2 regions of the Clostridium sp. Marseille-Q5894 genome follow, and region 2 is predicted to be linked to the other one. Evidence: a T-box and tRNA genes for the amino acid it is inferred to sense, from the RefSeq annotation. Region 2 holds a T-box; the other holds one or more tRNA genes.

Region 1 (4,387 bases), on a different contig from region 2:
CTTGCAAAAGCTAGAGGGATATGGTAATATAGAAAAGCATTGTAAGAAAGAAAAAGCGCTAGTAGCTCAACTGGATAGAGTGCTTGACTACGGATCAAGAGGTTGTGGGTTCGATTCCTGCCTAGCGCGCCATTAAGGGAAGAGAGAGCGGGAAGTAGCACAGCTTGGTAGTGCACCTGGTTTGGGACCAGGGGGTCGCAGGTTCAAATCCTGTCTTCCCGACCATTAAAAAAAATTGGGGCCTTAGCTCAGCTGGGAGAGCACCTGCCTTGCACGCAGGGGGTCAGCGGTTCGATCCCGCTAGGCTCCACCAAGATATTAAATTATAGCATTGCTGTAGTTAATTACGGCGGGGTAGCTCAGTTGGCTAGAGCAATCGGTTCATACCCGGTGGGTCGGGGGTTCGAATCCCTTCCCCGCTACCAGTTTAATATAAGGTACCCGTAAGAGATGAAGCAACAAGGACCCTTAGCTCAGTTGGTTAGAGCTATCGGCTCATAACCGATCGGTCGTTGGTTCGAGTCCAACAGGGTCCACCAAATAATGCGAGGGATTACCCAAGTCCGGCTGAAGGGATCGGTCTTGAAAACCGACAGGGGATTAACGTCCCGCGGGGGTTCGAATCCCTCATCCCTCGCCATTTAATTAAGAAAAGAGAATATCGCGGGATGGAGCAGTCTGGTAGCTCGTCGGGCTCATAACCCGAAGGTCGTTGGTTCAAATCCTTCTCCCGCAACCAAGAGGTCTGGTAGTTCAGTTGGTTAGAATGCCGCCCTGTCACGGCGGAGGTCGCGGGTTCGAGTCCCGTCCAGACCGCCAAATGGTTCCGTAGCTCAGTCGGTAGAGCAGAGGACTGAAAATCCTCGTGTCGCTGGTTCGATTCCGGCCGGAACCACCATTAGTCAGCTGTGTAGACAGTTTTTTTTTGACTAATTTTGTGTGTAATCATATATACGTGTTTGATATTAATAAGCTAAAGGAGAATGTTTTATGTTGTATAAGCATCAATATCAGTTTTCAAAAAGAATGGAAATGATCGATATTACTAATCAGATAAAAAAGGATTTAAAAGATGCAAAAATGAAAAATGGTATAGTAATTGTTTATACACCACATACAACAGCCGGTATTACGATTAATGAAAATGCTGATCCAGATGTAGTTAGAGATATGTTGAATGGATTTGAACGTGTTTTTCCAACTAACCATCCTGATTATCATCATTTTGAGGGTAATTCGCATGCCCATATGAAATCAACAGTATTTTCGCCAAGTCAAACTTTGATTATTGATCATGGACAAATTATCTTAGGAGTATGGCAAAGTGTTTATCTTTGTGAATTTGATGGTCCTCGAAATAGAACTTATTATGTTAAATTTATTGCAGGATAGATTGTTAATATATTTAGAGATGATTGCAGTGTGGAAAAATTTATAGTAAAAGTGATTTAACTATTGCAATGACTATATTACTTATGCTATAATCTATTCACGGCAAAAAAAGATTTATTAAAACAAATTTTGCGTTAATGTAATACTGTATTTTGTTTGAAATGTAGATATATTCTTATTTATCTAAGAATTATCAAAAAAGTCAAAAAACGACTTGCAAAAGCTAGAGGGATATGGTAATATAGAAAAGCATTGTAAGAAAGAAAAAGCGCTAGTAGCTCAACTGGATAGAGTGCTTGACTACGGATCAAGAGGTTGTGGGTTCGATTCCTGCCTAGCGCGCCATTAAGGGAAGAGAGAGCGGGAAGTAGCACAGCTTGGTAGTGCACCTGGTTTGGGACCAGGGGGTCGCAGGTTCAAATCCTGTCTTCCCGACCATTAAAAAAAATTGGGGCCTTAGCTCAGCTGGGAGAGCACCTGCCTTGCACGCAGGGGGTCAGCGGTTCGATCCCGCTAGGCTCCACCAAGATATTAAATTATAGCATTGCTGTAGTTAATTACGGCGGGGTAGCTCAGTTGGCTAGAGCAATCGGTTCATACCCGGTGGGTCGGGGGTTCGAATCCCTTCCCCGCTACCAGTTTAATATAAGGTACCCGTAAGAGATGAAGCAACAAGGACCCTTAGCTCAGTTGGTTAGAGCTATCGGCTCATAACCGATCGGTCGTTGGTTCGAGTCCAACAGGGTCCACCAAATAATGCGAGGGATTACCCAAGTCCGGCTGAAGGGATCGGTCTTGAAAACCGACAGGGGATTAACGTCCCGCGGGGGTTCGAATCCCTCATCCCTCGCCATTTAATTAAGAAAAGAGAATATCGCGGGATGGAGCAGTCTGGTAGCTCGTCGGGCTCATAACCCGAAGGTCGTTGGTTCAAATCCTTCTCCCGCAACCAAGAGGTCTGGTAGTTCAGTTGGTTAGAATGCCGCCCTGTCACGGCGGAGGTCGCGGGTTCGAGTCCCGTCCAGACCGCCAAATGGTTCCGTAGCTCAGTCGGTAGAGCAGAGGACTGAAAATCCTCGTGTCGCTGGTTCGATTCCGGCCGGAACCACCATTAAAATTTAATGAGTTGATACATAATAATGAGATATACATATTGTTGTATTTCTCATTTTTTTGCTTATAAAGAAAATTTACTGATAAAAAGAAGTTTTTTGGGAATAAGGATACAAGTATAAACGAATTTTTCGCTAAATGAGATCAGATACTTGGGAATTACTGTTTTTAGATTTTAAAGGTTTAACAAGAGCTAATACTAACAGGCTTTTACTTAATTATTTGATTGATGATGAAGTGAATGTAAATGTTTTAACTGCATAAGAAAATGAAGTTGTCTCATCGGCAACTTCATCACTAACAATTTTAATTATTTCACCTGTCTACTTGACAGGGGCGGTTCAAATCAGGCTACTTTTTCTTCTAGTTTTCTAATCATTTGCGGACAGATAATCAAGGTAGTATAAGTTGTCATCTTGATTATATTTTAGTAAGCGGTTTTTATAGAAGTGTGCCAGGGGTTAAGTCCAAAAAAATAGATTGAAATACATAATAGAGCTAGTACGTAAATTAAGGTGTAATAGGATTCAACAATAAATAGAGTAAGCTATTTGATACTTATTTTTATGCGATTGCTTTGTATGTAAATAGTGAAAGGTTGTTTTTATTTTATAATATGTTATACTATTGTCTATTAAAGAGGTGTTTAGATGAAGTATAAAGAGTTTCGAATGTTGATTTTTTCAATTGTTTTTTTCTTTGTAATTGTTGGTGTATGTATTTATTTTGCACTAGATCATAATCGCTCGAAAGTAATTATTGGAGTTATTTTATCGTTTGTTGTATTAATGATGTTAACGACTAAATATAATATGAAAATATTCAATGATTCTATGTTGATTTATGAATTTAAGGGAATTGGAATTATGCCAGCATTAGTTGATTATAAAAATATTAAGGATGTAACTTTAATTAGTAAACATAAAGTTAAAATAAAGCATAGAGGTACTTCTACACTATATATTTTAGATGCGGAGGCCTTTTATGAAGAATTGCTGGAAAATATCAAAGAATACAAGGATACGATTAGCAGTTAGTCTTATATTTTTAATGTTATTATGTTATAGATATCTATTTTTGAATGATTATTAAAAAGCATGATTTTAAATAGAAAATAAATAAACTGTTTTGTGTTTTTTATGATAATTTATTAGAATCAATATAGTTTTTCTTTTTAGATTGTAAAAGATAACGAGATAGAAAATATATGATTTATGAAGAGAGTATTATCGAGAATACAAATATTTAGTAATGATTTATTATTTATATATGCTTTTTTTCAAGATAATGATATTTTTAAAGCTAAGAAAAAATTGATTTGGTTGATTTCCAGCATCTTCTAAAGAACTTATCGTTTCTCGAAATCAAAGCCATGTCAATGTTAAAAATATCTTTTTAGATATATGATCAAAGATGAAAATGATTATCCTATTGATATCGAAATTCAAATGCATGGCTATGAAAAGAAACGTTTTCAGTTTTCCAGAATGCTGGACGATTAGTTAGAACAGGGCAAAAAGTATATCAGTATATTTTAATAAATGAGAAAAATTCTCATCGGCAAAGTTTATCAGAATGTTATATATTTAAAAATGAGTAAAGTGAATAGAAACGTTGAATTTATATTATGTTCATATGAAAGAAATTAATAATATGTAAAAAGAGGAACTAAGTGGACTGAATAGACTGTGTAGCTTGTTTATAAAAAACAGTCATGATGATAAAATAAAAGACCAAGTGGAAGATATCATTAAAAACGTGCAATGAATTCAAGAAAGATCTATGGGATTTAGGAAACGAAAGAGAATTAGCACTGATAAGAGAAGAACAGTTAAACTGGAGTATGAAAATAACCAAAGGAATCAAAAAAGGTATTGGGCTG
Region 2 (4,387 bases):
GAAGCGAAAGCGAGTCTTAAGAGGGCGAAAGTTGCATGTCGTAGACCCGAAACCGAGTGATCTAGCCATGACCAGGTTGAAGTTGGGGTAGAACCCGATGGAGGACCGAACCGACCCCCGTTGAAACGTTGGCGGATGAGTTGTGGCTAGGGGTGAAATTCCAATCGAACTCGGAGATAGCTGGTTCTCCCCGAAATAGCTTTAGGGCTAGCGTCGAGAGAGAGGTCAAGTGAAGGTAGAGCACTGAATATGTGATGGCCCCATCCCGGGGTACTGAATATAATCAAACTCCGAATGTCACAGAGACAGGCTCGGCAGTCAGACAGCGGGTGATAAGGTCCACTGTCAAAAGGGAAACAGCCCAGACCATCAGCTAAGGTCCCAAAATATATACTAAGTGGAAAAGGATGTGGAGATGTCCAGACAACTAGGAGGTTGGCTCAGAAGCAGCCATCCTTTAAAGAGTGCGTAACAGCTCACTAGTCGAATGACTCTGCGCCGATAATTTACCGGGGCTAAGTATATTACCGAAGCTATGGATTTACAGAGATGTAAGTGGTAGGGGAGCGTTCTATAGGCGGAGAAGCTGTACCGGAAGGAGCAGTGGAGCGTATAGAAGAGAGAATGCCGGTGTGAGTAGCGGAACGCGGGTGAGAATCCCGCGCACCGAAAACCCAAGGTTTCCAGAGGAAGGTTCGTCCGCTCTGGGTAAGTCGGGACCTAAGGCGAGGCCGAGAGGCGTAGTCGATGGACAACAGGTAGAGATTCCTGTACTTACGGTATGAATGAAGGAGTGACGGAGCAGGCTAGCGCATCCTGGAGCTGGAAAAGCAGGTGCAAGCGAGGTAGCTGACAGCCAGGCAAATCCGGTTGTCGAAAGGCGAAGGCGTGAAGCGGATGGAAAGCTAAGGCGAGTACAGAAGAGCGTGAAGCAAGCTTCCAAGAAAAGCTTCTAGTGCTAATCATACAGTAACCCGTACCGAAAATGGACACACATGGGTGAGGAGAGAATCCTAAGGTGAGCGAGAGAACTATAGCTAAGGAACTCTGCAAAATGACTCCGTAACTTAGGGAGAAGGAGTGCTCATAGAGATATGAGCCGCAGTGAAACGGCCCAAGCGACTGTTTACCAAAAACACAGCTCTATGCTAAGTCGAAAGACGACGTATATGGGGTGACGCCTGCCCGGTGCTGGAAGGTTAAGAGGATGTGTCAGCGCAAGCGAAGCACTGAATTGAAGCCCCAGTAAACGGCGGCCGTAACTATAACGGTCCTAAGGTAGCGAAATTCCTTGTCAGGTAAGTTCTGACCCGCACGAAAGGCGTAACGATTTGGGCGCTGTCTCAGCTGTAGACTCGGTGAAGTCTTAGTACCTGTGAAGATGCAGGTTACCCGCGACTAGACGGAAAGACCCCATGGAGCTTTACTGCAGCTTGATATTGGACTTTGATGCAGGATGTACAGGATAGGTAGGAGACGAAGAGACATGCACGCCAGTGTGTGAGGAGTCGCTGTTGGGATACTACTCTTCGTGTATTGGAGTTCTAACCGGATGCCATAAACTGGTGACGGGACAGTGTCAGGTGGGCAGTTTGACTGGGGCGGTCGCCTCCCAAAGAGTAACGGAGGCGCCCAAAGATACCCTCAGCTTGGATGGAAATCAAGCGCAGAGTGCAAAGGCAAAAGGGTGTTTGACTGCGAGACCAACAAGTCGAGCAGGGACGAAAGTCGGGCTTAGTGATCCGGCGGTGCTGAATGGAAAGGCCGTCGCTCAACGGATAAAAGCTACCCTGGGGATAACAGGCTGATCTCCCCCAAGAGTTCACATCGACGGGGAGGTTTGGCACCTCGATGTCGGCTCATCGCATCCTGGAGCTGAAGTCGGTTCCAAGGGTTGGGCTGTTCGCCCATTAAAGCGGTACGCGAGCTGGGTTCAGAACGTCGTGAGACAGTTCGGTCCCTATCTGTCGTGGGCGTAGGAAGTTTGAGAAGATCTGTCCTCAGTACGAGAGGACCGGGATGGACATATCAATGGTGCACCAGTTGTCACGCCAGTGGCACAGCTGGGTAGCTAAATATGGAAGGGATAAACGCTGAAGGCATCTAAGTGTGAAACCCACTTCAAGATGAGACTTCCCAAAACGCAAGTGAGTAAGACCCCTTAAAGACGATAAGGTAGATAGGTCAGGAGTGTAAGCATGGCGACATGTTAAGCGGACTGATACTAATAGGTCGAGGACTTAACCTAAAGAGAAGGTTGGAGACGAGCAAATGGAAGGAACTATTATCCGGTTTTGAGTGATTCTCGAAAGGAATTGCTTAAAGAGAAGAGATCTGGTAGCGATAGCATGATGGACACACCTGTACCCATACCGAACACAGAAGTTAAGCATCATAACGGCGAAGATAGTACTGCGGTGCGAAAATAGCAAGCTGCCGGTTCTTTTTTTATTTTAAATATAAATAAATTCTATTGTCAAAAGAGATCAAACACGTTATAATAATTAGGTATAACAACACGATGATAAGGACTAGTAGGTAGGAAAGTTGTTTTAGAGAGGAAGATATTTGGTGAAATTCTTCTAACAATAGAACTATTGAATTCACCTTGGAGTGCGACTAATCCTCGCCGTTTAAACTACGTTACAGTTAATTAAGGGCATAATCTTAGGATTATGAATTAGGATGGTACCGCGAGATAATCGTTCCTATTGGAACGATTTTTTATATTTTTAGGAGGAAATATGGAAACAAAATTATTAAAAATTAAAGAAGAAGCGTTGGCTAAATTGGATAACTGTTCATCTTTAAAAGAATTAAATGAGATCCGTGTCTTATACCTTGGAAAAAAAGGACCGATTCAAGAAGCGATGAAATCGATGAAAGATATGGCCCCTGAAGAAAGAAAATTATTTGGTCAAACTTCAAATTTAGTTAAACAGGAATTATCGAAGGCTGTTGAAGATAAAAAAGATATCTTAGAGCAACAGGCAATTTTAGATAAGATCAATAAAGAAAAAATCGATATCACTTTACCTAGTTATAAATTAGATCAAGGATCTTTACATCCTTTATCAGCAATCGTTGCCGAGTTAGAAGATTTATTTTTAGGTATGGGTTATCAAATTGCAGAAGGACCTGAAGTAGAAAGTGATTACTTCAATTTTGAATTAATGAATTTACCAAAGGGACACCCTGCACGTGATATGCAAGATACTTTTTATATTGATGAAAGTATTTTAATGCGTACACATACATCACCAGTTCAGGCACATACTATGTTGGCAGCTAAAGGTAAAGGGCCAATTAAAGTTATTTGTCCAGGTAAGACTTATCGCCGTGATGATGATGATGCTACTCATTCTCACCAATTTATGCAATGTGAAGGTTTAGTTGTAGATAAAAATATTACTATGGCTGATTTAAAAGGAACATTAGAAGTATTTGCTCGTAAGTTTTTTGGGGAAAAACGCGAAGTTCGTTTGCGTCCTTCATATTTTCCATTTACTGAACCATCAGTAGAAGTTGATATTTCATGCCATAATTGTAATGGTAAAGGTTGTTCAATGTGTAAACATACAGGTTGGATTGAAATTCTAGGTGCGGGTATGGTTAATCCTAAGGTACTTGAAATGTGTGGTTTTGATTCAAAAGTATATCAAGGTTTTGCATTTGGAATAGGAATTGAACGTGTAGCAATGCTTAAATATGGAATTGATAATATCCGTAATTTCTATAATGACGATATTAGATTTTTAAGTCAATTTGGTAGAAAGGAGTAGAAGAATGGATATTAGTTTAAATGTTTTAAATAAATATGTAAAAGTTGATGATCAAGATCCTAAAGAATTAGCTGATAAGATTACTTCAATTGGTTTAGAAGTTGAAGGAATGCATAATTTAGCTAATGGTAATAATATGACAATTGGTCTTGTATTAGAGTGCATACCACATCCAGATAGTGATCATCTCAATATTTGTCAAGTAGAAGTAAGACCAGGTGAAGTGAAACAAATTGTTTGTGGAGCTCCAAATGTTGCAGCTAATCAAAAAGTTATAGTTGCTAATCCAGGTTGTGATTTGGGTGGCGGTTTTGTCATTAAGGAAAGTAAAATTAGAGGTCAAGAATCTAATGGGATGATTTGTTCAATTGCTGAACTTGGTTTAGATCAGCGATTACTTAAACCAGAGGATAAAGAAGGAATTCATGTATTAGATGATGATGCGCCAATTGGTGAAGATCCATTAGAATATCTTGGTTTAAAAGATACGATCTTAGAAGTTGGTTTAACACCAAATCGTTCAGATTGTATGGCATTAACATCTTTTGCTTATGAAGTTGCAGCTTTGTTAGGACGTGAAGTTAATTTACCAGCAGTTACACCTT

The links. A T-box is a leader RNA that pairs with one kind of tRNA and senses whether it is charged. The one in region 2 lies ahead of pheS (phenylalanine--tRNA ligase subunit alpha), so its partner is inferred to be a tRNA-Phe.
Region 1: it has a tRNA-Phe gene. The T-box ahead of pheS (phenylalanine--tRNA ligase subunit alpha) is inferred to sense a tRNA for this amino acid. The anticodon was not compared.

The regions. Positions count from the first base shown of each region.
Region 1 is NZ_CAMPPT010000002.1:71,485-75,871, forward strand. It holds tRNA gene OC535_RS02935 (tRNA-Arg) at 56-132, shown strand; tRNA gene OC535_RS02940 (tRNA-Pro) at 149-225, shown strand; tRNA gene OC535_RS02945 (tRNA-Ala) at 238-313, shown strand; tRNA gene OC535_RS02950 (tRNA-Met) at 349-425, shown strand; tRNA gene OC535_RS02955 (tRNA-Ile) at 463-539, shown strand; tRNA gene OC535_RS02960 (tRNA-Ser) at 548-640, shown strand; tRNA gene OC535_RS02965 (tRNA-Met) at 663-739, shown strand; tRNA gene OC535_RS02970 (tRNA-Asp) at 743-819, shown strand; tRNA gene OC535_RS02975 (tRNA-Phe) at 823-898, shown strand; gene OC535_RS02980 (secondary thiamine-phosphate synthase enzyme YjbQ) at 991-1,392, shown strand; tRNA gene OC535_RS02985 (tRNA-Arg) at 1,661-1,737, shown strand; tRNA gene OC535_RS02990 (tRNA-Pro) at 1,754-1,830, shown strand; tRNA gene OC535_RS02995 (tRNA-Ala) at 1,843-1,918, shown strand; tRNA gene OC535_RS03000 (tRNA-Met) at 1,954-2,030, shown strand; tRNA gene OC535_RS03005 (tRNA-Ile) at 2,068-2,144, shown strand; tRNA gene OC535_RS03010 (tRNA-Ser) at 2,153-2,245, shown strand; tRNA gene OC535_RS03015 (tRNA-Met) at 2,268-2,344, shown strand; tRNA gene OC535_RS03020 (tRNA-Asp) at 2,348-2,424, shown strand; tRNA gene OC535_RS03025 (tRNA-Phe) at 2,428-2,503, shown strand; gene OC535_RS03030 (hypothetical protein) at 3,156-3,542, shown strand.
Region 2 is NZ_CAMPPT010000008.1:77,534-81,920, forward strand. It holds rRNA gene OC535_RS11940 (23S ribosomal RNA) at 1-2,248, shown strand, start outside; rRNA gene rrf (5S ribosomal RNA) at 2,334-2,442, shown strand; T-box leader at 2,513-2,713, shown strand; gene pheS (phenylalanine--tRNA ligase subunit alpha) at 2,745-3,782, shown strand; gene pheT (phenylalanine--tRNA ligase subunit beta) at 3,787-4,387, shown strand, end outside.